One region of the Cupriavidus sp. FW305-3-2-15-C-LB2 genome, then DNA from elsewhere that is predicted to be linked to it. Evidence: predicted binding sites of a transcription regulator. Region 1 holds the regulator's gene; the other holds the start of a gene.
What was found. Region 1 encodes NrdR, which represses ribonucleotide reductase genes. Its sites were predicted from a motif close to CACNANATNTNGTG; they were not measured.

Region 1 (5,025 bases):
CCGAACAGGCGCAAGGTTGGCGGATCCTGAGGCGATGCGCTGGCGGTATCGCCCATCAGCACCATGGCAATCTTGATGGCGACGACGTTCTGCCAGGTGGTGGGCAGGGCCAGCACCTCGGTGGCCGACAGGAAGCGGTCCGGGGTCTGGTCGAAATTCGTATCCATGCCGTAAAGCACCTGGAAGACTTCAACGCCTGAGATCAGCGAAACAGCCTGGTACGCCGTGCCGGCCGTGAGGATTTCCTTGTTGGCGGCGTCCCGTGGACGATAGCCGCACATCAGCTGAGGCATGCCGCCGGCATCGTTGCTGACATAGAAGACCGCCATGCCGCGCGCTAGGTCTGCGTCTTCCCAGGCCTGCGGCTCGGCGACGCCATTGCCGGAGCAGTCGATCATGCTGTTGTCCGGGACGGTGCGGTCCTGCTGCGTGCCGGAGCCGAAGAAGCGGACCTGCAGCACATCGCTCTTGTTCACGGCACCCGCTTGGGCCGGACACGCGAGGTTTTGCGCCGGATTGCCGAGATCTTGCGCGGGGGCGCCGCAGCTGTCGAGGCCGCTGATGGTCGGCGACAGGCTCGTGGTGGTGAGCATGACGCCTCCGGGGCTGGGCGCGGGAGGCCCGCTGGCGCCGGGAGAGGCCGCGGCGCTGTTGCCCGCATAGTTGCTCCACGCGGCCTGGCGCACGATCCGAACCACGGTATCCACCGCAAAACGGCCTTTCTCATCCAGCGCAGTGGTGTCATCGATGCTGTTGTAGTTGGCTCGTCCGGTCAGGTAGAGCGCCGCGGCAGCCATGATCAGGAGCAGGCTCAGCGTCATCGCCACCATCAGCTCCACCAGCGACAGCCCCAGTTGACGATGCCGGCCGGCGTTGAGATACATCCTGGCGTTCCGCATGTCAGTTAACCGTGCCCTGCGTGGCCACGATGACCACCTGGGGGCGCGTGCCCATGTCGGACATGTCGACCCGTGCCGCGACGGTTCTGGCGGCAAGCCGGGAGATCCAGCCGATCTTGATGACAATCGGTGCGTCGTCCGCGCGGCCAGTGGCCGATGGCGTGCATCCCCATGAGAAGCCGGTGGCCTGGTCGTAGGCGACCATGTCCCGGCAAATCACGGCGCGTCCGCCAGGCAGGCCTGTGCTGACACGCTCCCAGAACTCGGCGACATCGAAATCCGCCAGTTGCTGCGCGCACCCGGCCGCCGTGCCCGGGCAGGCGATCGCGTACGGGCTGTTTGCTGCCGTGAGCGCGGGCGGCTGCCCGGTGGCAGTGTCGATGAAGTAGCGGTTCGGGATGATGGCTTCCGCCGCCGCGCCGGTTTGCGAGACGGCCGGATTGGCACGCATGCGCTCGGCCATCTCGGTGGCCAGCTGCATGGCAGTGGTGTCGTAGGAAGCTTGTTGCGTGAAGCGGGATGAATTCAGCAGCAGGCTGGCGACGCCGAGCACGCCAACCGCCAGAACGACAATTGCCACCAATGCTTCGAGCATGGCAAAGCCGGCTGCCCCGCGGCAGCGTTGACCCATTCTGACCCCCGTCAAAAGACGTCCGACTTCGTTAACTTCTTTTTTTGGTCTGCAATCCCGGGCCCTTTTAATATGCGACAGCGGGCCTTGCGGAAATGCAACGGGGATTAAACAACGATTTTGTTACTTTTGCTACCCCTTCCGGGGGGTGGACGCCGCAAACTCATCCAGCACGTCGCGGAATTCCGACACGTCCTCAAAGCTCCGGTACACCGAAGCAAAGCGGATATACGCGATCTTGTCGAGCTTGCGCAATTCGCGCATCACCAGTTCGCCGACCTGGCTGCTGGGGACTTCTTTCTCTCCCAGTGCCAGCAGTTTTTCTTCGATGCGGGTGATGGCTTCGTCGATGGCTTCGGCCGAGACCGGGCGCTTGCGCAGCGCCAGGCGCATGGAATCCTTCAGCTTGGCGCGCGTGTAGTCCACGCGCGAGCCGTTTTTCTTGACGATGGCGGGGAAGAACAGCTCGATCCGCTCATAGGTGGTGAAGCGGCGGTCGCAGGCTTCGCAGCGGCGGCGCCGGCGCACGGCATCGCCGTCTTCCGACATGCGCGTGTCGAGTACCTGGGTATTGGAATGACCGCAAAAGGGGCATTTCATGCCGGACCACCTTCAGTTGAACCCCGTCGCCTTGTCCGTGTTGTCGTTCTGCGGAGGCGGGGCGGGTTGGCGAGGCCCGCAAGCCGGTGCCCGAGGACGCCGGCTTGCGGAGCTGCCGGCCGCTCATGCGGAAGCCGCATGGGCGGCCTCGATGCATCAGCCGTAGACCGGGAAACGCTTGGTCAGGGCTGCCGCCTGCTCGCGCACGCTGGCGATATTGGCGGCGTCGTGCGGGTTGTCCAGCACATCGGCGATCAGGTTGCCGACGATGCGGGCTTCTTCTTCCTTGAAGCCGCGCGTGGTCATGGCCGGCGAGCCCAGGCGGATGCCCGAGGTCACGAACGGCTTTTCCGGATCGTTGGGGATGGCGTTCTTGTTGACGGTGATATGCGCCTCGCCCAGGATGCGCTCGGCTTCCTTGCCGGTGATGTTCTTGGCGCGCAGGTCAACCAGCATCACGTGGCTTTCGGTGCGGCCCGAGACGATGCGCAGGCCGCGCGCGATCAGGGTCTCGGCCAGCACGGCGGCGTTCTTCACCACTTGCTGCTGGTATTCCTTGAACTCAGGCGTCAGCGCTTCCTTGAAGGCGACGGCCTTGCCGGCGATTACGTGCATCAGCGGGCCGCCCTGGATGCCGGGGAAGATCGCCGAGTTGATGGCCTTCTCGTGCTCGGCCTTCATCAGGATCACGCCGCCGCGCGGGCCGCGCAGGCTCTTGTGCGTGGTGGTGGTGACGAAGTCGGCGTGCGGCACCGGGTTCGGGTAGACACCCGCGGCGATCAGGCCGGCGTAGTGGGCCATGTCGACCATGAAGTAAGCGCCGATCGACTTGGCAACCTTGCTGATGCGCTCGAAGTCGATGCGCAGCGCGAAGGCCGAGGCGCCGGCGATGATCAGCTTGGGCTTCTTCTCCTGGGCCAGCTTTTCCAGCGCGTCGTAGTCGATGTCTTCCTGGGCGTTCAGGCCGTAGCTGACCACGTTGAACCACTTGCCGCTCATGTTCAGGGCCATGCCGTGGGTCAGGTGGCCGCCTTCGGCCAGGCTCATGCCCATGATGGTGTCGCCCGGCTTGAGCACGGCGAAGTACACGCCCTGGTTGGCCTGCGAGCCCGAGTTGGGTTGCACGTTGGCGGCTTCGGCGCCGAACAGCTGCTTGACGCGGTCAATGGCCAGCTGCTCGACGACGTCGACGTACTCGCAACCGCCGTAGTAGCGCTTGCCGGGATAGCCCTCGGCGTACTTGTTGGTCAGCTGCGAACCCTGGGCGGCCATCACGGCCGGCGAGGTGTAGTTCTCGGAGGCGATCAGCTCGATGTGGTCTTCCTGGCGCTGGTTCTCCTGCTGGATGGCGGCAAAGACCTCGGGGTCGATCTGGTCGATCGTAAAACGGCTGCGTTCGAACATGGCGAAACTCGTCTGAAAAATAGGGAATCCGATTCACGCATCGGGGGTAGGGCGCGCGGGGAAGGCTAGCGGCGACCAGCACCGGCGGCTTGTAACCGTCGGTGCAGGGCGCACCCTGCTTCCCATTCGCTGCCCAGGCGAGCGGCAGGCGCAAGCAACTTCACGCCTAGGCGTGCTGAACGCTACGCGAACGCGCAATGAACGTCACGCCAGAGAACTTGCGCTTCCTCGTGGTAGTGCCCACTGACTTCGCCAGTCGCGCAAGATGGAATGGTTGCGCGCAGTGTAGCGCGAGGCGGGCGCCCGCCGCAAGCCGTCGGCCCCGCCAGGCAAGCGCTGGCAAGGGCTGGCCAGCAACTTGCTGTTGCAAAGTCGTCATGCGGGTTTACACGAAACCGCTATCGCTCTCCGTTACAATTGCGGCCATGACAAACTTTGTCTGGACCCTGCGGGTGTACTGGGAAGACACCGACGCGGGCGGCGTAGTGTTCTACGCCAACTACCTGAAGTTCTTCGAGCGCGCCCGCACCGAGTGGCTGCGTGCGCTCGGCATCGAGCAGCAATCGCTCGCCGACGAGGCGGGCGTGGTCTTTATCGTCCGCAGCACGGCAGTGGACTACAATGCGCCCGCCCGGCTGGATGACCAGCTCGAGATCCGCACGCGCATCGACCGGGTCGGCCCGGCGTCGGTCCAGTTCACCCAGGAAGCCTGGCGTGGCGAGCTGATGCTGGCCTCTGGCGCGATCCGTGTTGGGTGTGTCGATCGAAGCACTTTCCGTCCCGCCCCGATTCCCGACCCCGTTCTAGCTACCATCAAGTCCGCACGATGAATCCCGTGACCGTCACGCAAGACATGTCGATCGTAACGCTGGTGCTCCACGCCAGCCTGCTGGCACAGGCCGTCATGGCGCTGTTGCTCGTCATGTCGCTGTTTTCGTGGACCTATATCTTCCGCAAGCACCTGGCGCTGCGCTCGGCGCGCACCCAGACCGAGGGGTTCGAACGCGACTTCTGGGCCGGCGGCGACCTGCAGGCGCTATATAACAGTGCCGTCAACAACCGCCACAACACCGGCGCGCTGGAGCGGATCTTTGAATCCGGCATGGGCGAGTTCCTGAAGGCGCGCGAGCGCGGCAACGAAGCCGGCGCGCTGCTCGATGCGGCCCGGCGCGCGATGCGCGCGGCCTACCAGCGCGAGATGGATGTGCTGGAATCGCATCTGCCGTTCCTGGCGTCGGTGGGTTCGGTGAGCCCGTATATCGGCCTGTTCGGCACGGTCTGGGGGATCATGAACGCTTTCCGCGGCCTGTCGAATGTGCAGCAGGCGACGCTCGCATCGGTGGCCCCCGGTATTGCCGAGGCGCTGGTGGCGACCGCGATCGGCCTGTTCGCTGCCATTCCCGCTGTGATCGCCTACAACCGCTATGCCACGGAGATCGACCGCCTGGCGATCCGGTTCGAGAGCTTCATGGAAGAGTTCCTGAACATCCT
Region 2 (5,025 bases), on a different contig from region 1:
CAACGCAGGCAGACATCAACTGGGGGCAACCGCTCCTCGAAGTCGCCTAGGTTCGCAGTGCTCGTAACACTGCGAACCTCCATCCCAAAAACGCCCCACTCTGGGGCGTTTTTTGTTACTTATTGGCAGGCTTCGCACTCTTCGAAGCCGGGGTCGCCCGGGCGCATCGTGCAGACCGCGCCTTCGGCTTCCGGCATGGCCGGGGCCGAGGCGGCCGCTGCGTCCAGGGCGGAGCCGCTGTCGCTGCCCGACGACACTGCGTTCAGCGAGCCGCGCGACACGGTGGACTTCTCCACGTGGGTCGCAGCCATCGTGCGCAGGTAGTACGTGGTCTTCAGGCCGCGCACCCATGCCAGCTTGTAGGTGTCGTCCAGCTTCTTGCCCGACGCGCCGGCCATGTAGATGTTCAGCGACTGGGCCTGGTCGATCCACTTCTGGCGGCGGCTGGCGGCTTCCACCAGCCAGGTCGGCTCGACTTCGAACGCGGTGGCGTAGATGTCGCGCAGGTCTTGCGGAATGCGGTCGATGCGCGACAGCGAGCCGTCGAAGTACTTCAGGTCGGCAACCATCACTTCGTCCCACAGGCCGCGTTCCTTCAGGTCGCGCACCAGGTAGTCATTGACCACGGTGAACTCGCCCGACAGGTTGGACTTGACGTACAGGTTCTGGAACGTGGGCTCGATGCAGGCGGACACGCCGATGATGTTCGAGATCGTGGCGGTCGGGGCGATCGCGATGCAGTTCGAGTTGCGCATGCCGTGCTGCTTGATGCGGGCGCGCAGGCTGTCCCAGTCCATGGTGGCGGACATGTCGACATCCAGGTAGCCGCCGCGCTCTTCGGCCAGCAGCTTGAGCGAGTCTTGCGGCAGGATGCCACGGTCCCACAGCGAACCTTCATAGCTGCTGTAGCGGCCGCGCTCTTCGGCCAGCTCGGTCGAAGCGTGGTAGGCGTAGTAGCACACCGCTTCCATCGAGGTATCGGCAAACTTGACGGCGGCATCGCTGGAATACGGCGTGCGCAGCACGTGCAGGCAGTCCTGGAAGCCCATGATGCCCATGCCGACCGGACGGTGGCGCAGGTTGGAATTGCGCGCCTTGTCCACGGCGTAGTAGTTGATGTCGATCACGTTGTCGAGCATGCGCATGGCGGTGCGCACGGTCTTCTGCAGCTTGGCGTGATCCAGCGCGTAGGTGCCGTCGGCCTGCTTCGCCATGTGGGCGACCAGGTTGACCGAGCCCAGGTTGCAGACGGCGATCTCGCTCTCATTGGTGTTGAGCGTGATTTCCGTGCACAGGTTGGAGCTGTGCACCACGCCCACGTGCTGCTGCGGGCTGCGGATGTTGCACGGATCCTTGAAGGTGATCCACGGGTGGCCGGTCTCGAACAGCATGCCCAGCATCTTGCGCCACAGTTGCAGCGCCGGCAGCTTCTTGAACAGCTTCAGTTCGCCGCTGGCGGCCTTGGCTTCATAGCCCAGGTAGGCCTTCTCGAATTCCTTGCCGACCTTGTCGTGCAGGTCCGGGCAGGTGGCGGGCGAGAACAGGGTCCATTCGCCGCCTTCCATCACGCGCTTCATGAACAGGTCCGGGATCCAGTTGGCCGTGTTCATGTCGTGGGTGCGGCGGCGGTCGTCGCCGGTGTTCTTGCGCAGTTCCAGGAACTCTTCGATGTCCAGGTGCCACGTTTCCAGGTAGGCGCAGACGGCGCCCTTGCGCTTGCCGCCCTGGTTCACGGCCACGGCGGTGTCGTTCACCACCTTCAGGAACGGGACCACGCCTTGCGACTTGCCGTTGGTGCCCTTGATGTGCGAGCCGAGTGCGCGCACGTTGGTCCAGTCATTGCCCAGGCCGCCGGCGAACTTGGACAGCAGCGCGTTTTCCTTCAGCGCTTCATAGATGCCTTCCAGGTCGTCCGACACCGTGGTCAGGTAGCACGACGACAGCTGCGAGCGGCGGGTGCCGGAGTTGAACAGCGTCGGCGTGGACGACATGAAGTCGAACGACGACAGCAGCTGGTAGAACTCGATGGCGCGCGCTTCGCGGTCCTTCTCGTTCAGCGCCAGGCCCATGGCCACGCGCATGAAGAAGGCCTGCGGCATTTCGATGCGGGTTTCATCGATATGCAGGAAGTAGCGGTCGTACAGGGTCTGCAGGCCCAGGTAGTTGAACTGGAAGTCGCGGCCGGCGTCCAGCGCGGCGCCCAGGCGGGCCAGGTCGAAGGTGGCCAGCTTTTCGTCCAGCAGCTCGGCTTTGATGCCGCGGGCGATGAACTTGGGGAAGTACTCGGCGTAGCGGCTGGACATCTCGCCCTGGGTCACTTCGGCACCCAGGATTTCCTTGCGGATCGTGTGCAGCAGGATACGGGCGGTAACCTGGCTGTAGTTCGGGTCCTTTTCAATCAGGGTACGCGCGGCCAGGATGGCGGAGTCGTACACCTGCGTCATCGGCACGCCTTCGTACAGGTTCTTCAGGGTTTCCTTCAGGATCGGCTCGGCGCTCACTGCGTTGCCAAGGCCGCTGCAGGCGTTGTCGATCAGGTCATGCAGCGCGGCGATGTCCAGCACGTGCGTGACGCCGCCATCGGTCACGTTGACCGAGATGCCGCCTTCCTGCACGCGGGCCACGGCCTGGGCGTTGGCCTGGGCGCGCTCGTCCTTGCGCTTCTCGCGGTACAGCACGTAGGCGCGGGCCACTTCATGCTCGCCCGAGCGCATCAGCGCCAGTTCCACGTGGTCCTGCACGTCTTCGATATGGATGGCGCCGCCGTTGGGGCGGCTGCGCACCAGTGCGCGCACGACGTTGTCAGTCAGTTGCTCGACGATCTCGCGCACACGCGCGGACGCGGCGCCCTGCCCGCCGTTCACGGCGAGGAAGGCCTTGGTCATGGCAACGGCGATCTTGGACGGCTCGAAAGCCACCACGGCGCCGTTGCGTCGAATGATCTTGTGATCCGGGTAGTTCGTATTGGCGGCGTTGGCGGGGGTCTGCTGCGCGGTCGGTGCAATACCGGCGGCGGCGCCACCCGTGGTGATTTCGTTCTGGGCCGTTTGCATGAGAACTCCTTTTTTTACCCTGGAAATAAGAGACAAAAGAGTCCCTGGCGAAATGCGGCGAAAAGAACGTCCCTCCCGGCGTGAGGTCGGGGGCGGATAGACTGCCTTTACGTGAACATTTCGCCAGGGACTCTTGTGATTCGCTGGCCTTAGCGGGCGGTTTCGAGACGATGCACGAACTTCGTGATCCCTGACTCACCCTTGGGGCCGGCTCCCCGGTTTGACTACTAGATATAGTGTGTGATGCGTGAAACTGGGCTAAGTATAGTGAAACGAATCCGAATGACCAGTCTTGACAAGCGCTATTTCGGGGGCGGTTGCGCCGATGCGGCAGCGCCACATGCCCGCAAGCCTAATACTCGCAAGGGTTTTCGCCAGACCGTTCGCAACTGCACATTTCACAAAAATTTTTTTGATTGTTGCGAGGTTGCGATAGCCCCACCCCGAGGCAGGGCATGTGCGCCGGAACGGGGCGCACGGGGATGGGGAATGACGTTAAGAATTCGTCACCTGGCCAGCCGCGCCAGGGCACTGGTAGGGCAACATGCCGGGCGCCACGCCGGCCTGCCTGGCAAAGCGTGCCCAGTCGAAATGCGGGCCGGGATCGGTCTTGCGCCCCGGGGCGATGTCGCTGTGCCCAGCAATCGCGCGCACCGGGTAGGCGGCCAGCAGCGCCGGCACCAGCGCGGCCACGGTGTCGTACTGGGCCAGGGTGAACGGCAGGTCGTCGCAGCCCTCGATCTCGATGCCGATGGAGAAATCGTTGCAGCGGGCGCGGCCGAAGAAGTCGGACTGTCCGGCGTGCCAGGCCCGCTGCGTGCACGGGACAAACTGCACCAGTTCCCCCTCGCGCGTGACCAGGAAGTGCGCGGACACCTGCACCTGGTGGATGGTGGCAAAGTAGGGGTGCTTGTTGGGATCGAGCCGGTTCTGGAAGAAGGCCTCGATGTCGCCGCTGCCGAACTGGCCGGGCGGCAGGCTGATGTTGTGCAGCACCACCAGGTCCACCGGCATGCCGGCCGGGCGCTCGTCAAAGTTTGGTGACGGCACGCGGCGCGCGGCGGGGACCCAGCCGTCGGCCTCTGGCAGATAGCGGTGCTCGGGCTTGCTCATGACGTGCCCTCGCCTTCCACGGTGCTGCGTTCGGCGGCGTCCATGGCCTCGCGGATGCCCAGTTGCTGGATACGGTAGCGCAGCTGGCGCAGGTTCAGGCCCAGCAGCGGCGCGGCCGCGGTGCGGTTGAAGTTGGTCTGCGCCAGCGCCTGCAGGATCAGCTCGCGCTCCACGGCTTCCAGCCTGGCTTGCAGGTCGATCGGGAAGACGATGCCGCGGCAGGCGCGTTCGGCGGGATCGCCGGCGGGCTCGGGTTCGGGCGCGCTGGCCGGGGCCGGCACCACGGGCGGCGGCTCTGCCGGGGCCGGCGCGGGCGCGGCGGCCGGCGGCACCGGCGCCCACATGCCTGCGGCGCCCCAGGGGGCGGAATAGTTGGTGGGCGCCATCGCCGGCGCGGGGGCATGCATCAGCCCGGCGCGCTCGGCGCCGGCGTCCAGCGGGCCCAGGTCGGCCAGCTCGATCTCTTCGCTCTCGGCAAAGGCGTAGGCGCGCTCCAGCAGGTTCTCCAGCTCGCGCACGTTGCCGGGGAACGGATAGGCCACCAGCCGTTGCAGCGCCGCCGGCGACAGCCGCTTGGGGCGCGGGTCGCCGTAGCGCACCGCCAGGTGGTCCAGGATGGCGCGCGCCAGCACCGGGATGTCTTCACCGCGCTCGCGCAGCGTGGGCATGCGCAGCGCCAGCACGTTCAGGCGGTAGTACAAGTCCTGCCGGAACTGCCCGGCCGACACCATCGCCGCCAGGTCCTTGTGGCTGGCGCACATCACGCGCACGTCGACGGCGTCTTCGCGGCTGGCGCCGATCTTGCGCACGCGGCGCTCCTGCAGCGCGCGCAGCAGCTTGACCTGCATCGGCAGCGGCA

Region 2: a site for NrdR is predicted at 3,279-3,292, ahead of AC3WRR_RS25735 (ribonucleoside-diphosphate reductase subunit alpha). Genes of this name have one in related genera too.

The regions. Positions count from the first base shown of each region.
Region 1 is NZ_JBYSZW010000038.1:55,015-60,039, forward strand. Features, by position in the region: gene AC3WRR_RS24370 (PilW family protein) at 1-884, opposite strand, end outside; gene pilV (type IV pilus modification protein PilV) at 901-1,530, opposite strand; gene nrdR (transcriptional regulator NrdR) at 1,663-2,130, opposite strand; gene glyA (serine hydroxymethyltransferase) at 2,287-3,534, opposite strand; ZMP/ZTP riboswitch at 3,659-3,804, opposite strand; gene ybgC (tol-pal system-associated acyl-CoA thioesterase) at 3,960-4,364, shown strand; gene tolQ (protein TolQ) at 4,361-5,025, shown strand, end outside.
Region 2 is NZ_JBYSZW010000042.1:51,356-56,380, reverse strand. Features, by position in the region: gene AC3WRR_RS25735 (ribonucleoside-diphosphate reductase subunit alpha) at 120-3,053, opposite strand; gene ampD (1,6-anhydro-N-acetylmuramyl-L-alanine amidase AmpD) at 3,549-4,166, opposite strand; gene AC3WRR_RS25725 (sigma-54-dependent transcriptional regulator) at 4,163-5,025, opposite strand, start outside.